Regions from separate parts of the Priestia sp. TSO9 genome, predicted to be linked through region 2. Evidence: riboswitches for the same ligand, from Rfam matches in the RefSeq annotation. Region 2 holds a riboswitch; each other region holds the start of a gene.
The links. Region 2 has a riboswitch for lysine ahead of LJC66_RS12895 (amino acid permease). Riboswitches for the same ligand answer to the same signal wherever they lie in the genome.
Positions count from the first base shown of each region.

Region 1 (8,117 bases), on a different contig from region 2:
AGTAGGTGTTCCTGACCCATATAGAGGAGAAACGGTGAAGGCTTACATTGTATTGAAAAATGGTGTAAGATGTACTGAAGAAGAGCTAAATGAGTTTTCCAGAAAGTATTTAGCTGCTTATAAAGTTCCGCGCCTTTATGAATTTCGAAATGAGCTTCCCAAAACAGCGGTCGGTAAGATTCTGCGACGAGCGCTGATTGATGAAGAAAATGAAAAGCATAAAAAGGCGACGTAATCGATCGTCGCCTTTGATTTTTTTACTGAAACATAATTGACAGATACTTGCGGTTTCTTTATTATAAAGATATGAATGAATAATCATTCATATTTTAAAGGAGCGTATAAGATTGAGAAGAAATAAGCCAAAGTATAAACAGATTATCGATGCAGCTGTAGTAGTAATAGCAGAAAACGGATACCACAATGCTCAGGTTTCTAAAATTGCTAAGCAGGCTGGAGTTGCAGACGGTACGATATATTTATATTTTAAAAACAAAGAAGATGTCTTAATTTCTTTGTTTCAAGAGAAGATGGGACAATTTGTAGAAAAAATTTATGAAGAACTGGCGGGAATTGAAACCGCGGCAGAAAAACTTCATGTGTTAATTGACAAACATTTTTCGTTTCTAGCAGAGGATCATCATTTAGCTACAGTGACACAGCTCGAACTGCGTCAATCGAACAAAGATTTAAGATTGAAAATTAATGATGTATTAAAAGATTATCTGACTCTCATTGATTCTATTTTGCAGACAGGAATCGAAACGGGTGAGTTTTCTGAAAATATAGATATTCGTCTTGCGCGACAGATGATTTTTGGAACGATTGATGAAACTGTCACAACATGGGTAATGAACGATCATCGATATGGTCTAATAGAATCGGTAGATAAAGTCCATTCCCTGCTGTTAAACGGCTGCAGCGGCTCATAATCGTAAGTGAGCCTGCTGCTCCCCTGCGAGGGGAAAAAGCGCAAGGTAATGAAAATAGAAAGAAAGGGTGGCGTAAACAAATGGAGATTATCCAGGTTGAAACTGTTGATGCAATAAGCTTCATTACGTTAAATAGACAACCTGCTAACGCTTTGTCTCAAGCTTTATTAAAAGATCTTTCAAGTGTTTTGAAACATTTGGAAGATAGTAAAGAGACAAGGGTTATCGTTATTAAAGGTGAAGGGAAATTTTTTTGTGCCGGAGCTGATATAAAAGAATTCACATCACTTCAGCAGGAAAAAGAATACGAGAAGCTTGCTGTTAACGGTCAAGAGCTCTTTGAGTATATTGAAAATTACCCAAAACCAGTGATTGCAGCTATTCATGGAGCTGCTTTAGGCGGAGGATTGGAGCTTGCTATGAGCTGCCATATCCGTTTGGTAACAGAAAACGCTAAGCTGGGCTTGCCTGAGCTTCAGTTAGGAATTATACCAGGGTTTGGAGGAACTCAGCGATTGCCTCGTTATGTAGGAGTTCATAAGGCTTGTGAGATGATGCTGACAAGTGATCCAATATCCGGAAGCGAGGCAGTGGAGTTAGGATTGGCAAATGCAGCTTTTGAAGAAAGTCAGCTTATCAATGAAACATTTTTACTTGCTAGAAAAATTGCCAAAAAAAGCCCAATCTCTGTTAAAGCTACCTTGCAGCTGCTTCAGCATGTAAAAACAGATGCTTACTACAGCGGCATTAAAAAAGAAGCGCAGTTTTTTGGAAGCGTATTCAAAAGCCGGGATGCTCAAGAAGGCGTAGCCGCTTTTATTGAAAAGCGCCAGCCTAAATTTTTAGGAAAATAAGCTTAGGAGGGGAATTGAATGAATATTTACGTGTTAGTAAAAAGAACATTCGATACAGAGGAGAAACTTTCATTAAAAAATGGTCAAATTGTTGAAGATGGGGCTGAATTCATTATTAATCCTTACGATGAGTATGCAGTTGAAGAAGCTATTCAGCTAAAGGAAAAGCATGGCGGGGAGATTACGGTCGTGAGTGTAGGAGGGGAAGAATCAGAAAAAGAACTCCGAACAGCTTTGGCTATGGGAGCAGATAAAGCGGTTTTAATCAATACGGAAGATGACATAGAAGATGGCGATCAGTACACGACTTCTAGGCTGCTGGCACAGTACTTAAAAGAACAATCTCCTGACTTGATTTTGGCAGGAAACGTAGCGATTGACGGAGGTTCGGGCCAAGTGGGACCGCGCGTAGCAGAACAGTTAGAAATCCCTTATATCACGACCATTACAAAATTGGATATCGAAGGTGAAAAAGTAACTGTTGTACGCGATGTGGAAGGTGATTCCGAGGTTATTGAAACGTCGCTTCCTCTTTTAGTAACAGCTCAGCAGGGACTTAACGAACCTCGCTATCCATCTCTTCCAGGGATTATGAAAGCGAAGAAGAAACCGTTGGTTGAAGTGGAATTGGATGATTTAGATTTAGATGAAGATGATGTAGAAGCAAAAACAAAGACAATTGAAATTTATTTGCCTCCGAAAAAAGACGCAGGACGCGTATTACAAGGAGATATAAAAGATCAAGTGACAGAACTGGTCAATTTACTGCATAAAGAAGCAAAAGTCATTTAATAAGTCAAAACAATGGGGGTATTGCAATGGGACGCAAAGTGTTAGTTCTAGGAGAAGCACGTGATGGGGGATTACGAAACGTATCGTTTGAAGCGATTTCCGCAGCATCTACTGTAGCTGACGGTGGAGAAATTGTTGCAGCGTTAGTAGGAAAGAACGTAAAAGCTTTAAGTGAAGAGCTTATTGCGTACGGAGCAAATAAAGTTGTTGTGACGGAGCATGAAGATTTAGCTGCTTATACATCAGATGGTTACGCTCAGGCGTTATTAGCCATCATTGAAAGTGAACAGCCTGAAGCTATCGTATTTGGCCATACGGCTCTTGGCAAAGACCTAGCGCCAAAACTGGCAGCTCGCTTAGACAAAGGACTTATTTCCGATGTGACGGATGTAGAAGTTGGAGGGGATCAAGTAGTCTTCACCCGCCCAATTTATTCTGGTAAAGCATTTGAAAAGAAAATCATGACCGATGCTTTTACGTTTGTCACGATTCGTCCAAATAATATTTCACCGCTTGCAAAAGAAGAGGGACGTACAGGCGATGTAGAGGATTTAAATGTTGAAATCAAAAACCTGCGTACAGTTGTAAAAGAAGTTGTACGGAAAGCAACGCAAGGGGTTGATTTATCCGAAGCAAAAGTCGTGATTGCAGGTGGTCGAGGTGTAAAAAGCACGGAAGGTTTTGGACCTCTCCAAGAACTAGCGGACGTGTTAAATGGAGCTGTTGGGGCATCTCGCGGAGCGTGCGATGCAGATTACTGCGACTATTCTCTTCAGATCGGTCAGACGGGCAAAGTAGTCACACCAGATTTATACATTGCCTGCGGAATCTCAGGAGCCATTCAGCATTTGGCCGGCATGTCAAATTCAAAAATTATTGTTGCCATTAACAAAGATCCTGAAGCGAATATTTTTAAAGTAGCTGATTACGGAATCGTTGGAGATTTATTTGAAGTGGTGCCTCTACTAACGGAAGAATTTAAAAAGCTGAAAGTACAGTCTGCGTAAGAGGCTGGGACAAAAGGATTTTAGACGAAGTGAAAAACGAACCATTGATCAAGATGTTTGATTAGTGGTTCGTTTTTTTGTTGGGGTAAACTTTATGTGTGTGGGTCTTTCTAGCAGTTGATTTCTGTGCCAGACTCCCGGGGAAAGCGAAGTCTTGCATAGAAATCAACTGCGGTGGCACAAGCGGTTCAGCCTTTGTATACTATTTGTTCACCTTTAGATGGAATTCATTTCGTTATGTCTCAACCTCACGGAAAACGAAATTTTCTACGTATGTTTTTATGTGAATTGTACAAACTAGAGCGGAGAATAAACAGTATAAATGTAAGCAAAAAGTTAGCAAACCTTATTTGAAGGTGATATACTGTGAGTAGAATTTGGATATTGCATATATTTAGGAGGAATTAAAATGGCTATTGCACATGCTACAGATAAAAACTTTACAGATGAAATTAAATCAGGCCTAGTGCTTGTTGACTTTTGGGCACCATGGTGCGGACCTTGTAAAATGATTGCTCCAGTTCTTGAAGAAATTGATGGCGAACTTAACGATAAAGTTAAAATCGTGAAAGTAGACGTTGATGAAAACCAAGAAACAGCTGGAAAATTTGGTGTTATGAGTATCCCAACTTTAGTATTATTTAAAGATGGAGAGAAAGTTGACCAAGTAGTTGGTTTCCAACCAAAAGAAGCATTAACAGAATTAATTAATAAACACGCGTAAGTCAAAACCTAGCTCAGGCTAGGTTTTTTCTTTTTCTCCACTTTTTCTCTTTTTGGAATACTTTTATTTAGCGAATATGCGTTCGTTTGTTTTATACTAGATGTAAGGAACACCGTCATAAATCCGGCTTATGTGCATGTATTGTAAAGCAGGAAAGAATGTAGGTTACGCTTCATAAGCGAATGTATAGATGGACAGAGTAAGAGAAGAGGAAGGAGAAAAGTATGAATGATTATTTAAAAGAAAAGCTGGCTATTTTACCGGATCAGCCCGGCTGCTACTTGATGAAAGATAAATATGGAACGGTCATTTACGTAGGAAAAGCAAAAGTATTAAAAAATCGAGTGCGCTCCTACTTTACCGGATCTCATGACGGAAAGACGCTTCGACTTGTAAACGACATTGTCGACTTTGAATATATCGTCACATCTTCTAATTTAGAAGCGCTTATTTTAGAAATGAATTTAATTAAAAAGCATGATCCAAAATACAATATTATGCTTAAAGATGATAAGGGCTATCCCTTTATTAAGATTACAGCTGAAAAACAGCCCCGCCTTGTTATTACAAGAAAAATAAAAAAAGATAAAGGGAAATACTTCGGTCCTTATCCTAACGTCCAAGCTGCAAATGAAACCAAGCGGCTTCTTGATCGCATTTATCCACTAAGAAAGTGCTCTACCATGCCAGACAGACCTTGTTTGTATTACCATATCGGGCAATGTCTAGCTCCTTGCGTAAAAGAAGTAAAAGAAGAGCAAAACAAACAAATTATTGAAAATATCACGCGGTTTTTAAATGGTGGATATGAGCATGTCAAAACAGAGTTAACTGAAAAAATGTTAAAAGCTTCAGAAGAACTTGACTTTGAACGGGCTAAAGAATATCGAGATCAAATTGCTCATATTGAAGCGACAATGGAAAAGCAAAAAGTAACGTTTAATGATTTTGTTAATCGAGATGTGTTTGGCTATTCTTATGATAAAGGCTGGATGTGTGTTCAAGTTTTCTTTATTCGCCAAGGGAAATTAATTGAGCGAGAAGTTTCTATGTTTCCTTTTTATAAAGAGCCAGAAGAAGATTTCTTAACTTTTATCGGTCAGTTTTATGCCAAAAATATTAAGCCAAAAGAAGTGCTGGTTCCAGCAACGATTGATGCAGAGTTAGCTGAGAAATTAGTAGAAGTAGAGGTTCAGCATCCAAAGCGAGGCAAAAAGAAAGAATTAGTAGAACTTGCGTGTAAAAATGCAAAAATTGCGCTCGGTGAAAAATTCTATTTAATTGAACGAGATGAAGAGCGCACGGTCGGCGCAGTTGAACGGTTAGGAGAAGAGCTTGGAATTGCAGCGCCTTACCGGATTGAAGCATTTGATAACTCAAATATTCAAGGGACAGATCCCGTTTCTGCGATGATTGTTTTTGTTGATGGGAAACCGGAAAAGAAAGAATATCGCAAATATAAAATTAAGACCGTAAAGGGACCAGATGATTACAGTTCCATGAGAGAAGTCGTTCGCAGACGGTATTCCAGAGCGTTAAAAGAAGGTCTTCCGCTTCCAGATTTAATTGTTGTAGATGGAGGCAAAGGGCATTTAGCTGCAGTACAGGACGTTCTCGAAAATGAATTGGGACTTTTAGTGCCTACAGCAGGTCTTGTCAAAGATGATAAGCACAGAACCTCCAACCTGATGATTGGTGAGCCTCCTCAAATCATACCGCTTGAACGCAATAGTCAAGAATTTTATTTGCTTCAGCGAATTCAAGATGAAGTTCACCGCTTTGCGATTACCTTCCACCGTCAAGTGCGCTCTAAGTCCGCTTTTCAGTCTGTTCTGGACGACATTCCGGGAGTGGGAGAAAAGCGTAAAAAAGCTTTGTTAAAGTATTTTGGTTCGGTGAAAAAATTGAAAGAAGCAACGGTTGATGATATTCGAAATTCAGGTGTTCCTCAAAACATCGCTGAAAAAATTTATGAAACATTGCAAAAATAGTCTTGAAATAATAGAAAATATTTGATAAGCTATTAACTAATTTCATACGACACTTCATCAAATGAAGTGAAGATAGAGGTGCAAATTTAATCAGTACGTATCAGGAAGGGTATGAGCTCTTATGAATGATGCGGAAAGGGAAATTTGCCGAAGTGAACATTACCTCATAGTAATGATTGCTGGTTCTGCGTTGAATAAACGTAGGATTGTCAAGATGTAGATTCTTGGAGAGCTATCTCACGGCAGTGGACGGTTATGTTTTATAATTTTCGTTCGTTAAGCAATGAGAGCTCATCTCATTGCTTTTTTTATTGTCTGAGTAAAAAAATTTAGCTTCTCATCATCCTGCATATGCAAATTTATTGAAAAGGAATGAACAAAATTATGGCATTAATCGTTCAAAAATTTGGTGGAACATCTGTTGGTTCTGTTGAACGTATCCAACATGTAGCAAACCGTGTTATTCAAGAAGCAGAGCGCGGTAACCAAGTAGTTGTTGTTGTATCGGCAATGGGCAAAACTACAGATGCACTGGTGAAATTAGCAAGTGATATTACGGACAGTCCAAGCAAACGCGAAATGGATATGCTTCTTACAACTGGAGAACAAGTAACGATTTCCCTGTTAACAATGGCTCTTCAATATAAAGGGTATGAAGCAACTTCGCTAACAGGTTGGCAAGCTGGTATCCAGACGGAAGCAGTTCACAGCAATGCACGAATCCAGCACATTGACACGACTCGTATTCAAAGCCAATTAGATAGAGGTCGAATCGTAGTAGTAGCTGGATTCCAAGGCTGTTCAGAAGATGGAAGCATTACAACATTAGGTCGAGGCGGCTCTGACACGACGGCAGTAGCTCTTGCCGCAGCATTAAAAGCTGCAAAATGTGATATTTATACAGACGTAACAGGAGTGTTTACGACAGATCCGCGCTATGTAGAAGATGCTCGTAAGCTTCACTCTATTTCATATGACGAAATGTTAGAATTAGCTAATTTGGGAGCAGGGGTGCTGCATCCGCGCGCCGTTGAGTTTGCAAAAAATTATCAGGTACCGCTAGAAGTGCGTTCAAGCTTAGAAAACGAGAATGGAACGATTGTTGAGGAGGAAGTTTCAATGGAACAAAACTTAGTCGTAAGAGGAATTGCGTTTGAAGATAATATTTCACGAGTGACAATTGAAGGGTTAAACAAAGAGTTGCAAACTCTTTCTACTATTTTTACAGCATTAGCAAAAGAACAGTTAAATGTGGACATTATTATTCAAAACGTAACGGCTAATAATCGTCTTTCTATCTCATTTTCTATTAAAACTGTAGACGTAGATGCCGCTCTTGCCGTCTTAAAAGAGTATAAATCTACTTTAGGATATACGCGTATTGAACATGAAAGCAGTCTGGCTAAAGTATCAATTGTCGGCTCTGGCATGATTTCTAATCCAGGCGTTGCAGCCGAAATGTTTGAAGTGCTGGCAGGAGAGAAAATTGAAGTGAAGATGGTCAGCACGTCTGAAATTAAAGTATCTACAGTTGTACCGCACGCTGATATGGTAAAAGCTGTTGAGACGCTTCACGTAGCATTTGAATTAGAAGAGCAGCAAGCAGTGCACGTATAAAGAAGAGAAAAAGACGTGGTATTTCCACGTCTTTTATATATACATATTTCCTATTTTTTATAACGCTCCGCACGCGTTTCGGTAGGTAAGATATCTTTTCGGTCCCACTGCACGGAAATCAGCACTTTTCCGTTCTTTTCTTTATGTGTTAAGTAGGCTTCTGTTAGGCAGTTGTTTTGACGCTGAATCTGTTCAGCTAC
Region 1 is NZ_JAJEKD010000015.1:1,697,527-1,705,643, reverse strand. Features, by position in the region: gene LJC66_RS24025 (AMP-binding protein) at 1-235, shown strand, start outside; gene LJC66_RS24020 (fatty acid metabolism transcriptional regulator FadR) at 348-932, shown strand; gene LJC66_RS24015 (enoyl-CoA hydratase) at 1,013-1,786, shown strand; gene LJC66_RS24010 (electron transfer flavoprotein subunit beta/FixA family protein) at 1,805-2,578, shown strand; gene LJC66_RS24005 (electron transfer flavoprotein subunit alpha/FixB family protein) at 2,605-3,585, shown strand; gene trxA (thioredoxin) at 3,995-4,309, shown strand; gene uvrC (excinuclease ABC subunit UvrC) at 4,534-6,300, shown strand; lysine riboswitch at 6,366-6,543, shown strand; gene LJC66_RS23990 (aspartate kinase) at 6,685-7,917, shown strand; gene LJC66_RS23985 (YslB family protein) at 7,968-8,117, opposite strand, start outside.
Region 1: it holds a riboswitch for lysine, as region 2 does, so the genes downstream of both, LJC66_RS23990 (aspartate kinase) here and LJC66_RS12895 (amino acid permease) in region 2, are expected to answer to the same signal.

Region 2 (8,117 bases):
ATTCCAAATGAATCATTACCGGCTTCTGTGCCTGCCAAACTTTGAAAAATCAAGTCAGCAGATGCTCCTTTTTCAATTGCTCTCATCTGACTCGTCACATGTGACAACACACAGTTTTGAGTCGGGATTGCCCATTCATTGATTATATTTTTTGTTTCATTCAAAAGCGCGTAGATATTATCCGTTGTGTCAATAACAGGGTTAATTCCGATAACCGCATCTCCAATTCCATAGCTTAACGCTTCGTATAGAGATGCTCTCATTCCCTTTAAGTTATCTGAAGGATGATTAGGCTGGGCTCGAGAAGCCAATACTCCTTTTTGGCCGATAGTCGTTTGACAAGTAGTTTGCACTTCTATCTTGTCAGCTCCTTGAATTAAATCTAAATTGGACATAATTTTAGTAGCCGCCGCAATCATTTCGCTGCTTAATCCTTTGCTAAGTGCAAGAAGGTCTTCTCCGCTATGCTGATCGGATAAAATGTATTCTCTTAAATCCCCTACTGTCCAATTTTTAATAATGTCGTAAACAGATGAATCAATCTGACTTTCGATTAATGCCGAGACGTTGTCTTCATCTGCGCTGAGCAGCGGGTAGTTTCTGATATCAGCAAGTGTGATATCAGCTAGAACTTGCTTTGCTGCCATTCGTTCTTTCATTGACTCAGCGCTAACTCCTGCGAGTTGATCTCCAGAACGCTCTTCGTTTGCTTTGGCCATGATTTCTTTTAAGCTATAAAATGAAAATGTTTCTCCTAACAATCGTGTAGTTTTAAACATCGTTTCCTCCTTCTATATTTAGTAGATTATGATGAAAAAGCGAGCGTTTTAACGGAAACGAAGATCGCTTCTCCAGCTACTGGTAACCCTAGATCAATGTAATCTCCGTGTGTAAAATCAATTTGATCTAAACAAATAATTTCTAACTCTTTCCTCTGTTTAGCTAATGCTTGTCCTAAAGCTTTTGCAATATCTTGCTCGCATAGAACAACGAGGCACTTAGCTCCTTTAAAACAAGCAATAAATTCAGCGCTTATTACTTTTGCTAATTCTTGAAGCATCTTATAGCTGCAGTAAGGAAAATGAGATAAAGCAATAGCAGCGGGGGGATCTTCTGCGCTGAAAATAGTTGAAGCCTGCATACATGCCGCTCGAGCTCTTTCTTGAAACATCAGCGGATTCCATTTCTCTTCTTGCTGAACAGGTATCTCTACAATCGGGATATTTTTTAACGGCAGCCGCTTAGACCCAATGTATACAGTTGATCCGCTAACTTCTGTATTTTGCATACCAGCCCCAATTACAGTAGCGCGCGTTGTCTCAGCGGCTTGAGAAACTTGGATGGATTGAAAATGATATGCTAGAAGCGGACCAACGTCTCCATGTATGGCCACTTCTTTCACTGTTTTTGGCTTTTGCTTCTCCATCATTGCTCCTACTCCTCCTGAAACCATGATCATTTCGGGGATAGAAAATCTTGTATGAGGAGAAACGAGAAGCGAGGAATTTTGATTCAGCGCATTTACATAATTCACGGTTTCTTCAGCTAGTAATTGACAGATAGACGAGAGCTTTTCAAATGTTGCTTTTTCACCTTCTCGCAGTGTTAAAGAATTATTTTTCAAAAATTCAGTTAAATGAGACGAAACGTAGGTGACAAAACCGTCTGAATTCAGACGAATTAATCTTCCCCCCACATGCAGTGTAAACGTTTCTATAACTTTTCCATTTTGACATAAAGCGATGTTAGCAGTTCCTCCTCCTACATCAATATTGGCAATTACTGCATTTGTTTCAGCAGAATGTTCGATTGCTCCTGATCCTTTTGCTGCTAATATTCCTTCCAGGTCAGCGCCAGCTGTTGCAACAACAAAATCCCCAGCATGTTCGGCTAGATAGTGAACGATACTTTCTGCATTTTGCTTTCTGGCCGTTTCTCCTGTGATGATAACAGCACCTGCTTCCACTTGATCTAAGGAGATTCCTGCATTCTTATACTCTTGTTCTAGTAGTACCGTTAATCTTTGAACATCGATTTCAACATCGTTTAGCATAGGGGTGGTATAGATAGAACTTGCATAGGTTACGCGACGATCAATAATTTGACAGCCTGGCAGCGTAAACTGATTTTGTTGATTTGCTATTAACAGCTTGCTTACAATCAGTTTCGTTGTGCTTGTTCCAATATCTAAACCTATGCTCGTGATCCATTTCTGTAGCATGCTATCAATCCCTTATCTCGTTTGAATATGGTGATTATCATAAAACAGTTTTTTGAATATTTCACTAACTATGTTATCAAACCTGACACACTTTTGTGTAAACAAAGGTGACAAATGACAAAAAAGACTAAATCTTGGTAGATTTAGTCTTTTTGCTTATGATGAGTGTGATTTAGTTATAATCATTCTTGATGCCGATGGAATTAATAGTGAAAGAATGATTAAGCAGGCTATTAGTGATCCTACCATTGAAATCCCGTTCATTGAAAAAGAATACCATAGAGCGGACATGCCCTTTGGCGCATATGATCCCCAGAAAATAATACCCGCAATAAAGTGCCAGAAATACCGTGCGAAGCTGCCGATAATAAGGGATAAAACAATCAAAACAAAAGCTTTTGATCTGTTATTGTTAGCTAAATTTGTTTTAATAGATTGCGAAAAAATACCTCCAAAACCTATAAAAGCAAAAGCCACAATATATTCAATAAACGTTTGCAGCGCTGTTAAAATATAAGCCGTTCCTGTTGCCAACTGTAAAAGCCCCCATAATAGACCAGATAGAGCCCCGCCTTTTACTCCCCAGCGAAAGCACATAATAAAAATGGGCACCATGGAGAACGAAATACTCACAGCCGTTGCAATCTTAATGGAAGGCAAAAGATCAAGTAGAAGTGCTAATGCTGCAAAAATAGCTATTTCAATTTTAGCCTGTAAAGGTAATGCTTTATTCACGTTTCTCACTCCTGTTTTTGAATCATTCATATCAAACGGTTTACACAGGAGTAAGCAAATATATGCTACTATTCCCACATTCCTACGCTAGCGTTAACTAACAGGTTCGAAGGGTCTGAACAATTTGTTCACTCTCAGCACGGCGGCTCCCCCTGTGGTACGTTCGGATATTTATGTAGTATTATGACAACATTCATTATATCATATGTAACAAAATAGATTCGAGAGATTTCAAAGATGTTTCTATTTTCTGAATCTATTTTTTATAATGACAATCGTTTTAGTATTTGGTATACTTCTTTTATGTCAAATGAATATAAAAAACCCTCATCCTAATCGATGAGGTAGAGGTCGCAGTTTTTAATAGTAAAGCAACGGAAATGCAGAGAACATTGAGGATGTTGCTTGAAAGGAAAAATTGCCGAAGTTTAGATCACTTCTCGGTTGATTTAAGCTGGGGCTGTCTCCGAACAGGAACAGAACTGTCACATCATGCGAGTGATGTGAAGAGCTATCTTCACGGAAGGTTGACGCGGTTTTCAGATTTAAAAGCGCGCACATATACTGCGGGCTTTTTTTATGTTATCCCGTCTCTTTCCGTACATTCGAAAGGAGTATTTATCTATGCAAGAGCAGCAAGAATTAAAACGTGGGTTGAAATCTCGCCACTTAACGATGATTTCATTAGGAGGAGCCATCGGAACCGGCTTATTCCTAGCAAGTGGTGGAGCAATTCACACAGCAGGACCTGGGGGAGCGCTTTTAGCTTACGCTATCATTGGTGTCATGGTTTACTTTTTGATGACCAGCCTAGCGGAGCTCGCAGCTTATATGCCTGAAGCCGGTTCGTTTAGTACGTATGCGTCTCGGTTTGTAGATCCATCCTTTGGTTTCGCTCTCGGCTGGAACTATTGGTATAACTGGGCTATTACGATTGCAGCTGAATTATCTGCTGGAGCCCTTATTATGAAATTTTGGTTCCCAAACTCTTCTTCTATTTTATGGAGTGCCCTGTTTTTATTAATTATGTTTGGGCTTAACTACCTTTCTGTAAAAGGATTTGGTGAATCTGAATTTTGGTTTTCGTTAATTAAAGTAGTAACGGTTATCATCTTTTTAGTTATTGGTATTATGATGATTTTTGGTATCTTTAACAATGAAGCACCAGGTTTTAAAAACTTCACGCTTGGTGATGGACCCATTCACGGTGGATTCTTTACTGTCTTAGGTATTTTTATGGCTGCTGGTTTTTCATTCCAAGGAACAGAGTTGCTTGGAGTCGCAGCTGGAGAAAGTGAAGATCCGGAAAAAACGGTTCCTCGTGCAGTTAAACAAGTCTTCTGGCGCATCTTGTTATTTTATATTTTAGCTATTTTTGTTATCGGGATGCTTATTCCATACACAGCGGATTCATTAGCAAGTGATGATGTGCGGGTAAGTCCATTTACTTTAATATTCGAACGAGCAGGTCTGGCGTTTGCAGCATCAGCTATCAATGCCGTTATTTTAACAGCCGTTTTATCTGCTGGTAACTCAGGTATGTATGCTTCTACGCGTATGCTGTGGAACTTAGCGAAAGATGGAAAAGCACCGAGGTTCTTAGCAAAAGTAAATAAACGAGGCGTTCCGGTTAATGCTTTAATCGCAACGGCACTTGTCGGTACACTTGCATTTGGTGCTTCATTTTTTGGAGACGGTGCGGTATACACGTGGTTACTTAACGCTTCTGGTATGTCTGGTTTTATTGCTTGGTTAGGAATTGCCATCAGCCACTATCGTTTTAGAAGAGCATTTGTTGCCCAAGGTCATGATTTGAGTGAACTTCCATATCATGCAAAACTTTTCCCGTTTGGTCCTATCTTTGCCTTTATTTTATGTGCTGTTGTCATTTTAGGTCAAAACTATTCGGCGTTTACGGGTGATTCGATTGACTGGTACGGTGTACTTGTTTCTTATATCGGACTTCCTTTATTCTTAATTGTTTGGTTAGGATACAAATGGACGAAAAAGTCAAAACTTATTCCGTTAAAAGAATGCCAAGTAACAGTAAAAAAATACGAATAAAAAAAGCTCTCTATTCTTTTGAATAGAGAGCTTTTTTATGTGACCTGATCAGCAAAATGAAGAGATATATAGGCGGGCTGATTTTTCATAACAAGCATATAACCTTTGAGGGGGCGACTACAGTAATCAGCAGCTTCTATATAATAAATATGCTGAATTAACCTGCTTAAATGGGTTACAAAAGATGGAAGTTGATGAGTTGGAATGCTTTGGATGTAGTCTATGATTTCTTGTTTAGTTTGAAGGCCCGAATGAGTACATTCTAACAGATGAAAAAGCGGATCTGCTGCTATAGTAGATAGTTCAGAGTTGTGTTTGATTCTATTCAGCTGGATATGCAGTTCTTTTTTGGACCATTTTTTTGGAATAGCTCTTAGATGCTGATATTGAACATGTGTATTCATGATAGCTAACACCTTTCGTATTAAAATAATAAAACGACTTATTATTTTAATAACCTTTACACATGAAACTAAAACGTTGCAATGTGTAAAGGTGTCATACATCTTATAAAATAAGCTGATAAAAAAGAACATCTTGCCACTGATCGAATTTCCAGCCTACTTCTTTAAATTCTCCGCAAAATGTAAAATTAAATTGCTCATGCATTTTGATACTGATATCATTCCCTTTTGTAATCCCTGAAATGACAACGTGATGGTTGAGTTCTTTAGCTAATTCCAAAATTCGCTTCATAAGCTTTTTTCCAATGCCATGTCCCTGCTGGTTTTTATCAATATAAATCGATAGCTCTACCGTTTGAATGTACGCCTCTTTATCTCGATAAGAAGAAAGCGAAGCATAGCCCGCTACTACCCCATCTTTTTCTGCGACAATAAGCGGAAAAAGTTCATTGCTAATATGATTATTAAACCAGCTCCTTCTTTGCTCTACCGTTACAGGCGTTAAGTCAAAAGTAGCAGCACTTGTTTGAACAGACTGGTTATAAATTTCAACAAGCATAGGTAAATCTTCTTCTTTAGCATAACGAATGATCATATGTACAAACTCCTTATAGTATAGAATTATCTTTATTTTACTTCTTTTAATAAACATAATCTACATAAAAAACCGATGTGCGCATGCACATCAGTTGTGATTTTGAGCATATTGAAAGGTTTGAAGAACTTGAAGTGTCTCTTTTGTAGAAACGACCGTCGCAAACTCCTCATGCAAAGAAGACAGTGCGAATGTATGTACATCTTCTGCAGGAAGCCTTGTTTTTCCATCGTAGGACATACAATCAAAGCAAGCTGTTGCATCGTTTACAACGTACGTCCTGTACCCTAGATTTCCAGCCATGCGGGCAGTCGTAGAGACGCAGTGATTAGTAGTTAGTCCTATTAAGATAAGCGTATCATAGCCATTTGCTTTTAAATAACTGTCTAGCTCTGTTCCAATGAAGCAGCTGTTCACGTGTTTGCGAATTAAGTATTCGTCTTCTTGTGGACCAAACCCTTCTTTGAACTGAAACCCCTTTGAACTTGGGTGTAAAGGAGAATCTGGATTTTCTGATGCATGCTGTACGTGAATGACAGGATAATCTTGGCGCCTCCATGCTTGCAGTAGTGTCAGCATATGTTTTTCTGCATCTAGATTGTTTCTTTCCCCCCACTGTGGTGAATAAAATCCTTCTTGTACATCAATAAGCAGCAGCACTGGCCGGGAACGTAACATAAGCATCATCTTCTTTCATCTTTATTTTAAAATGGAAATAACGTATGTGCACCCATCAGATCCGGCTTTTGACGAATGAACCGTTTGTTTCGGTAAATGTATCCGATCTCCTGCCTGACATAGAACCGTATCATGTTCAACTGTAAAGTAAATAGATCCTTCAAGTATATGAAGAATTTCATCAGTTGGATGGGTATGAGATGGGTGCGTTTGAAAAGCAATATCGTGCTGTACTTCAACGTATCCAGTATACGCCGGAAGCAGTTCTTTAATTACTTCTTCAAACTTTCCGCCAACTCCTTTTTTAATAGAGGCTTTTTTTACGTCCATGCTGCTCACTCCTTTTTAATTTAAACGGACACTGTCCGGTAGTATAGTTGTTATCATCGCGCAAAAAATATTGCTTCCACTCTCGGTTTTCCTGCTGTCCATACCATCCTAATTCAGGATGAGCTGATACGTCATCATATGTTTCCAACCGATCACGGACGACCTTTTGTACGTGCTTCCCTATTTTTGAATCTCCTGTCATTCCTTCAAACACCCATCGAGGCTGAAATGTAATCATAAATCCTCTGCTCTTACGGCTTTTACGTAAAGAATGAGCAGGCGTATTACAGACGACAAAAGTAGGTTCTCCGTGAAAGCAAAATTCCCACAATGGATCTTTTGGATCTTTTGGAATGTCTTGCGGCCATTTCTTTTGATCAATTTGATGAAGAAACGTCAGCGTATCCCAAAACATCGTTTCGTACTCTTCCATTGAGCGTTCTTTATGTTCAGGCTTAAAGAATAACACAAAGGATGTATAGCGACCTATGGTTTTAAAAGTATCTATGTATTCTCTAAGTGCCGACGCTGCATTCCTAATATCTTGGTAGTTATAAGGAGTAGTCACAAATGAAAACCGCAGTAAATCTTTTTTAAAGCCTTCTACCCCTAATATACAAGGAAATGGATTTTCTTCTGATAATATATCGCTTTGGAAATATTGAAAAGCATCTTTTCCCCAAAACGGGACATGCGTTGACTCTAAAATCTCATTGGCTCGAAAAAGTATTTTTGATGCCATTAAAACCCTCCTTATGGAACTCAACGTTACATGTGTATTAAAGAAAAGAAAGTTTATGAGCATTTTTAACTAAATGTCGCTTCTAAATTATAAAACTCTAATCTATATATATATAAGCTACTATTGGACAAGTTAGAAAGGAGGCTGTGTTTGTGGAATGGTTTTTGATTGCTATAAAACAAATAATTCTAGGTATTAGTCTCGCAGCACCGGTAGGTCCAATTAATATAGAGATGATTAAAAAAGGGCTGACAAAAGGTTTTTGGGCTTCTTGGCTAGTTGGTTTAGGAGGCATGACGGCCGACATTTTATTTATGCTCCTCATTTTAATAGGGTTAACGCCTTTTG
Region 2 is NZ_JAJEKD010000013.1:924,338-932,454, forward strand. Features, by position in the region: gene LJC66_RS12880 (ethanolamine ammonia-lyase subunit EutB) at 1-779, opposite strand, end outside; gene LJC66_RS12885 (ethanolamine ammonia-lyase reactivating factor EutA) at 806-2,221, opposite strand; gene thiT (energy-coupled thiamine transporter ThiT) at 2,378-2,986, opposite strand; TPP riboswitch at 3,019-3,119, opposite strand; lysine riboswitch at 3,294-3,478, shown strand; gene LJC66_RS12895 (amino acid permease) at 3,581-5,020, shown strand; gene LJC66_RS12900 (hypothetical protein) at 5,056-5,424, opposite strand; gene LJC66_RS12905 (GNAT family N-acetyltransferase) at 5,528-6,019, opposite strand; gene LJC66_RS12910 (cysteine hydrolase family protein) at 6,110-6,697, opposite strand; gene LJC66_RS12915 (cupin domain-containing protein) at 6,719-7,027, opposite strand; gene LJC66_RS12920 (YqcI/YcgG family protein) at 7,002-7,769, opposite strand; gene LJC66_RS12925 (LysE family transporter) at 7,922-8,117, shown strand, end outside.

Region 3 (8,117 bases), 200 kb from region 2:
TCTTTATGCTGTCTGACCGTCTCAAATTCCGTTTTCGATTCACCTGATTGAATGGTCTTATGAAGTTCCCACACTGGCTCCTTTAAAAACGAAGGTATAATCGGAAGAGGCTTTTGATAAATTTCTTCAAACGTCCAGCCAAATGTATTCTCAAACGCAGGGTTCACTTGAAGCGTTTTACCTTCTAAGTCAACGACAGCAACAGCATCTGCGTTATGATAAATAAAAGGCTGAATCTGTTCTTTTTTCTCCTGATAACTAGTTATATTCACGCAATGTCCCATGATTTCAGGCTTTTCTGTGTAAGATAAAGGGGTTAAGTTTACTACATAGCGTTTATCATTTATTTGAAGCTCGTACATAAGCTTTTTCTTTTTATTTAGTGCTTCGAAAAAATGCTCATACGAGACCCATTCTTCCAGAGGGATTTTTTGCTCATGAACGCTTTCACCTTGATACATACTGTAAACAAGATAGTCATCTTTTTGTTTGTAAGCAAATATGATTCCTAGCGCCTCATCTGAATGATTTTCTGCATGTAATCGGACTATTTTTTTATTTTCGTTCATATTTACCTACCCCTCACTAGCATCTTTCCTACTCGTTCTCATTCTCTTAATTTTACATGAGGATTTTAGAATTTACTAGATAAAGAAGCGGATATTTTCCATTCATTCACATAAAAAAACGCCTGTAAAGGCGCTTTTTTATGTGAATATGAATTACTTTGAATGATGCATTTTATGACAGTGTCGCTTCGGCACAAAACCATTTTTCTCCATATGCTGATAGCGATTTTCCATATGTGAAGAAATATTTTGACTCTTCGTTTTGCTTAACACGCCATACTCCACATATTTTGAAAGTATTTCTTTCTTTTTTGCTAGTATTTCTTTGTACAGCACGGACAATTCCTGCTTTTGCTGAGATGTCAGCTGCACGTCTTTTGTTTCTGGCTGAGGATGGTTTTCCGCTAATACAGGCGTCGCGCTCATAAGTAAAAAAGCTGCTGCTGCACTTATCATAATCTTTCGCAAACAATCTACTTCCTTTCATCATATAGTAGTTATAGTTTGCGAACCTCTATTTGTTTTCATTCATTCTGTTTACTTAAGACTCGATAGTTCCTCTTAAATCATAGTCGCTAAGATCAATTTCCATTTCCATTTCAAGTGCTAATTTAGCAAGCTCTGAACCAAGATAAGGACCCGACGTTAAGCCTGAAGCTCCAAGACCATTGGCTACTAGTATTCCTTCGTAAGCCGGAAGAGCTCCAATGACTGGCAAGAAGCCTGGAGTAAATGGTCGAAACCCTACCCTTGTTTCTAAGACTGTGCTTTCTGTTAAGCCGGGTGCAATTGATAAGGCCTTTGAAAAAATCTCATGAAGCCCCCCAGCAGTTACTCGCAAGTCATAACCCGTGTCGTTTTCATGTGTTGCTCCAATGACAATTTGACCTTGTTCAAACGAAAGAATATATTGGTCGCTTGGAGGCATCACAACGGGCCAGTTTTTTGTATCTAAATCTGGAAGGTGCAAGTGGACAATTTGCGCTTTTTGAAAGCTTGCTAAAAATTTCACTCCAAGAGGCTCTAGTAATTGATTTGCCCACGCTCCTGCTGTCACGATTGTTGTAGTTGCTAGAAGGGTTTGCCCATTTACGGCAACGCCCGTTACTTGATTATTTTCATAAAGAAGTTCTGCGTTTCCTTCTATTATTTTTGCACCGTTTTTCTTCGCTGCATTCACAAGTGCGTTTCGAAGAGCTCTTCCGTTAACGCGAGCGGCTCCACTAATATGAACTGAACTGTATTCTTCCGAAAGAACCGGAAACAAAGCCTGTGTTTCTTTGGCGGATAAACGTGTAATCTCGCCTATTTCGGGAGCTTCTTCCCGACGTTTATATGCTCGTTCTTCCATTTTTTTAAGCTTTTGTTCATCAGTATGTAAGCTAATTGCTCCCACTTGCTTATATCCCGTATCCGTTTCTCCATCTTCTTCTAATTGCTGAATTAATGTTTGATAGTACTTGGCGCCGCCTTTTGCTAAGCGGTACCATGCTTTATTACGACGCTGCGAAAGCCATGGACAAACAATTCCTGCTGCTGCATCAGTAGCTTGACCAGCATCCTTGCGATCTACCAATGTCACATCTGCTCCTGCTTTTGCTAAATGATATGCTGTAGAAGCTCCAAGTATCCCAGCTCCAACTACGATGTATGTTTTCATACCAAAACACCCTTTTCTTTCTTCTAATATTCTCATGCTATATGTACGCAACTTTAGCATAGCAAAAAAAGAAGTCACATACTAGGCGAAGCTATCTTGAGCTTATTTTTGAGTCTTGCTGACTTTGACATATAGTTCCTTTCATTGTAAACAAAAGCGCAATAAGTTCTTTTACGGGAATTATGGTGAGATGAAGCAAACCACAAATAGTGATCACCCATATTTAACACTGCGCTTACCGCTTTTTTATTATAGTTTCTGAATAAAAAAATGAAAGAATAAAACCACTATAATATGTAAATAAAAAGAAATAACCATTATTTTAAGGAGAGCGTATGCAATCTTCATTTGTATTATTTTTTATCATTCTTGGTTTACTATTTGGCAAGTGGCGAAGGTATCAAGAATACTATCCTACTTTGCTGTTTTGGGTCACGGGGAATTTGCTTTATGAAGTACTGCTGTTTCATCACCGCGTATGGGTATTTCACCCTGTTGGTATTGATCACCTTTTTCTACCCGATCACCTAATGGTTTCCCTTGGAATAACCTTAATCATTTATCCGTTTGTTATACCGGTTTTTTTAGGAAGGCTGCCGCTGCATGTAAGCGGCCGGCTGTGGTGGATTCTTTTGTGGGCGCTTTTATTTACTGTGATTGAGTTCATTGCTTATGTTAATCACAGTATTACTCATCATTATGGATGGTCTCTGCTGTGTTCTTTTCTCTTCAATATTGTCACGTTCTCACTTTTAGTCATCCATCAGAAGACAGCACTGGCCGCTTGGGTTCTATCTGGCAGCTTCATAGCTTTCTTATTTATTCTTTTTGATATTCCTATGCCTTAACTTTTCATTGACTAGACGGAGGAAAAGGAAATATAATAGAAATTACATTTAAATATAATTTTCCTCTCTGAGAATAGAGGTGCATGAAATCAAGAGTCACTTATTGGAGACTAATGGAGTCTGTGAAGATAAGTAAAAGGGATTTCGTGCCGAAGTATATAAACATCCATTGTGTTCATATACTGGTTCAGTATTGAATAAATGCTGAGCTGTCACAAACCATTTGGTTTGTGGAGAGCTATTGAAGAGATGTTGATGCCTAGAATGTAATAATATTTTATTATTATGAAACCAAGACGCGTGAACATCACTTCACGGGTCTTTTTTGTGTTTTTCTACTGACCATCAAAGTTCAAAGTTATAGTTGAATGATTTAAATGGAGGGATACGGATTATGTACTTACATGGAACGAGTAAAATTAACAGCAGCAATCATTTAGAAATTGGGCAGTGCGATACGGTCGAACTGAAAAAACAATACGGCACTCCCCTATACATCTACGATCAAGAATTAATTGAGACGAAATGCAAGGCCTTCCATTCAGCCTTTCGAAGAAGCGGATTTTCATATCAAATCGCCTATGCAGGGAAAGCCTTTCTTTGTATGGAAATGGCTAGCCTTTTAACGAAGCTTGATATGTCACTAGATGTGGTCTCAGGAGGCGAATTATTTACAGCGCTTGAAGCTGGATATCCAGCTGAACGCATTCATTTTCACGGAAATAATAAAACAATTGAAGAAATAGAAATGGCTCTTGATGCGAATATTGGCTGTTTTGTTGTTGATAACTTTACCGAACTTGAAGTTTTGCATGCCTTAGCAGCTGAGCGCAAACAGAAAGCATCTATTCTTCTGCGTGTTACTCCAGGGATTGAAGCCCATACACATGAGTATATTATGACCGGACAGGAAGACTCAAAATTTGGATTTGGTCTTTCCAATGACCAAGCCATGAAAGCGGTAAGTTTTGCGTTAGAAAAGCCTTACTACGATCTTTTAGGCATTCATTGTCATATTGGTTCGCAAATTTTTGAAGTAGATGGTTTTTCTCGCGCCATTGATATTTTAACTGATTTCTTATTCAGCATTCGTGATAAAATGGAATTTGAAGTAAAAGTTTTAAACGTAGGTGGTGGTTTTGGTATTCGTTATACCGAAAGCGACTCTCCTCTTCCAGTTGAGTATTATGTAGATGCACTGACAGAAAAGCTAAGCCGCACGTTAACTGAACAGAATTATACCCTTCCAGAAGTCTGGATTGAGCCTGGAAGAAGCATCGTAGGAGAAGCAGGTACAACGCTTTATACAATTGGATCAACGAAGGAGATTCCAGGTGTACGCAAATACGTAGGAATTGACGGCGGTATGACTGATAATATCCGTCCTGCTCTTTACGATGCAAAACATGAAGCTGTCTTGGCTAATAGAGTGACGGATAAAAAAGATGAAACAGTATCAATTGCGGGTAAATGCTGTGAATCAGGAGATATGCTTATTTGGGATATTGACTTGCCGCGCGTTAATCAAGGAGATTTATTAGCAGTGTCCTCTACAGGTGCCTACAACTATTCAATGGCTAGCAATTACAACCGTATTCCGCGCCCTGCTGTTGTATTTGTGAAAAATGGAGAAGCTCGTCTTGCTGTAGAGCGAGAAACATACGAAGATTTGGTGCGTAAAGATGTAAAGCCAGTCGTTACTACGTATGCAATGAGCAAATAATAGCTGTTCTTGCGTAGTAAAGAAGCTATTGTTGTTTGGAGGAAATCTAACTATGGTTTTAAGTGTATTTAAAACGTACAGATCATCGCTTATTCTGCTTCTCGCTATTTTAATTGGCGGGATAGCAGGATATGCTATTGGACCCGATGTGGCAGTCGTGAAGCCCTTTGGTGATTTGTTTCTTAATTTGATGTTCATGATTATCGTTCCCCTTGTCTTTTTTAGTGTGGCTTCGGCGATTGCAAACATGAACGAAATGAAACGTCTTGGTAAAATTATGCTAGGAATTGCCGTTGTGTTTGTCGCCACTGCTGCTGTTTCAGCCGTTTTAGGCTTTTTAGGCGCATCACTTTACAATCCGCTACATAATGTAGATACTTCTGCCATTAAAGAATTGATGGGTGACAGTGAAAATACAGCTGAAAAAATGACGCTTTTAAATCAGCTTGTTAGCACATTTACTGTACCTGATTTTGTTCAGTTATTTTCGAAAGAGCATATTTTACAATTAATTGTCTTTGCCGTTATCTTCGGTATTGCTACCACAATGGCCGGTGAAAAAGGACAGCCTATGGCGAAATTTCTGACTTCGGGTCAAGAAGTATCGATGAAGGTTGTTAAAATTGTGATGTACTATGCCCCCATTGGTTTAGGATGCTATTTTGCTACTGTAGTAGGAGAACTTGGACCAAAGATCTTACAAGGGTACGCTAGAGCATTTATTCTTTATTTATTAATTGCAATCGTTTACTATTTCGGTTTCTTTACGCTATATGCATGGATTGCTGGCGGTAAAGCAGGAATTAAGCTGTTTTGGAAAAATGCAGCTGCTCCTTCTATCACCGCTATTGCTACCTGTTCTTCTGCTGCATCTATTCCGGTCAATTTAGATGCAACAAAGAAAATGGGTGTGCCGCTGGATATCGCTGAAACGGTGATTCCATTAGGAGCAAACACGCATAAAGATGGTTCTGTGATCGGTGGTATTCTAAAGATTGTTTTCTTATTCAGTTTGTTTGGCAAAGATATGACGTCTGCTACGAGTATTTTGAGCATTTTAGGCGTAGCCTTTTTAGTTGGAGCCGTAATGGGAGCAATCCCTGGAGGCGGTATGATTGGCGAAATGTTAATCATTACAATTTATGGATTTTCGCCAGAAGTTCTGCCCATTATTGCGGTCATTTCCACAATTATTGACGCCCCTGCTACGCTTTTAAACAGTACGGGAAATACAGTAACAGCGATGCTTGTTACAAGGTTTACAGAAGGAAAAGACTGGATTAACAAAATTATCACCACCGATAAAGTCGCTTAGTAAAAAAGCAAAGGGAACAGTTTAGTGACTCTCCCTTTGCTTTTTTCGTGTGCAGTAATATCGATAGCGGTGTATAAAGTCTGTAAATACGCACATTCTATAGGTATGTTTCATAACCGGACTGGAGGTGTCGTCTAATGAGTAACGCTGCAGGAGGTTCAAAGAAGAATCAACCGAATGATGCGAATCACGTAAGCGCAGAAACAAAAGCTCATCAAAAACGTCTCACTGAGCAAAACAAACAAGAGCATCAAGCTGAAGAACGAAAATAAAATGACGTTAAAGAGCGCAGCGCCTGCGTTCTTTAACGTCATTTTATTTTTAGAGAGAACTTCATAACCCCGCTCGTTATGGGGCTATCGTACAACCTCCTTTTGAACTTTTACATATTCTATTAATAGGTTTGTAAAAGGAGGAATGATATGATGTTTTCTTGGCTAGAGATTACAGCCGCAGCCTTTGGACTTTCAGTTATTTTGATAAGTTTTGCATTTTTGCCCGAACGTACATGCAAAAATCTTTATATTCCTCATCAGCTAGTAGCAAAATCTATGTTTCTCTACAAAAAAATTATTCGTTTTATAAATCAATTTCGAGAGAAACTTTAGTTCATTTCCTTTCCCTGTTTTTATTCATTGGATATATCCTCCCCCTTTTTAATCAGCGCATTTACAGTAAATAATTTAATGGTTAAAATAAAGAGTAAAGAAAAAGGATAAGCAGTTTGCAGAAATGGAGTTTCACATGGAAATCAGAGACTTAGAATACTTTATAGAGGTAGCAAATCATAAAAATTTTACAAAGGCAGCGCTGCAAGTTCATTTGTCACAAACGGCTTTAAGTAAAGCCGTCAAAAAAGTAGAAAATGAACTAGGATTTGAGCTTCTTGATCGTTCAACAAGAGAATTAAAGCTAACCGATGCAGGAGAGGTTGTGTATCATCAGGCAACTAAAGCTCTGTCGGTGTTAAAAGACATGCCTCACTTGTTGGGAGATTTAATGAATTTGCAAACAGGGCAAATCAAGATGGGAGTCCCTCCGCTCATCGGGACCTTGTTTTTCCCGAAGATTGCAAAAGCATTTAATGAACAATACCCTAAAGTATCTCTAGAGCTTATTGAATTTGGAGCAAAAAAAATTGAAGCACTTGTGGAAGAGGCTGGTGTAGATATGGGGATTGTTATGCTTCCTCTTACAAGCGGTCATGATGAACATTTTCACGTATACCCGTTCGTTAAGGAGAGATTTCTTTTATACGCGCATAAAAACCATTCTTTAGCGAAACGTTCTTCCGTCTGGATGAAAGAATTGGAGCATGAAAAATTCATTATGTTTAGTGAAGAATTTACGCTGCACGACCGGTTAATTCAAGATGCTTTAAAATCAGGCTTTGTGCCTTCTATAGCGTATAAAAGTTCTCAATGGGATTTAATTATTGAATTAACAGCGGCAGAACTAGGTATTGCTATTTTACCCGAATCGCTTTATGCCAAAGTGAAAGATCCCAATATTACTACCGTACCTATTGCAGATCCTGAAATGATGTGGGAACTTGGAATTATTCTGTTAAAAGAACGCTACAGTTCATTCGCTGTACGAGAATTGATTAATTTTTTAACCGAAAAACAAATGACAGATAAATTGGGGCCCATTTAAAAAGAGTCTGGAACAAAAGTATGTTAGTTCAAGGACAATCCGAACGAGTTTGGTTGAGAATCCAACTCGTTCGGATTTTTTCGTGGGGACGCTGAACGTAGGTTTCATGTATGTATTTGCTTCTAGCTGTTGATTGGATGGGTTTAGTTATGTCTCCGTCTTTTTTGATGTGTAATACAAATTTTATCATTCAACAATCCCTACAATGAATCCATCATAGCCTTTGCTTCCAACGGTTTGTATAGCCGTGGCGCTGATTCGTTTTTCTTGAGCCAGAGCATTCATAAATTGGCGAATTCCCTTTACATTTTCATCTTCACTTTCTGAGTTCACCACATGCCCTTGA
Region 3 is NZ_JAJEKD010000013.1:723,792-731,908, reverse strand. Features, by position in the region: gene LJC66_RS11900 (PAS domain-containing sensor histidine kinase) at 1-569, opposite strand, end outside; gene LJC66_RS11895 (YckD family protein) at 723-1,037, opposite strand; gene LJC66_RS11890 (NAD(P)/FAD-dependent oxidoreductase) at 1,111-2,229, opposite strand; gene LJC66_RS11885 (CBO0543 family protein) at 2,565-3,077, shown strand; lysine riboswitch at 3,144-3,326, shown strand; gene lysA (diaminopimelate decarboxylase) at 3,472-4,800, shown strand; gene LJC66_RS11875 (dicarboxylate/amino acid:cation symporter) at 4,853-6,115, shown strand; gene LJC66_RS27745 (hypothetical protein) at 6,253-6,387, shown strand; gene LJC66_RS11870 (hypothetical protein) at 6,538-6,723, shown strand; gene LJC66_RS11865 (LysR family transcriptional regulator) at 6,860-7,771, shown strand; gene LJC66_RS11860 (O-methyltransferase) at 7,958-8,117, opposite strand, start outside.
Region 3: it holds a riboswitch for lysine, as region 2 does, so the genes downstream of both, lysA (diaminopimelate decarboxylase) here and LJC66_RS12895 (amino acid permease) in region 2, are expected to answer to the same signal.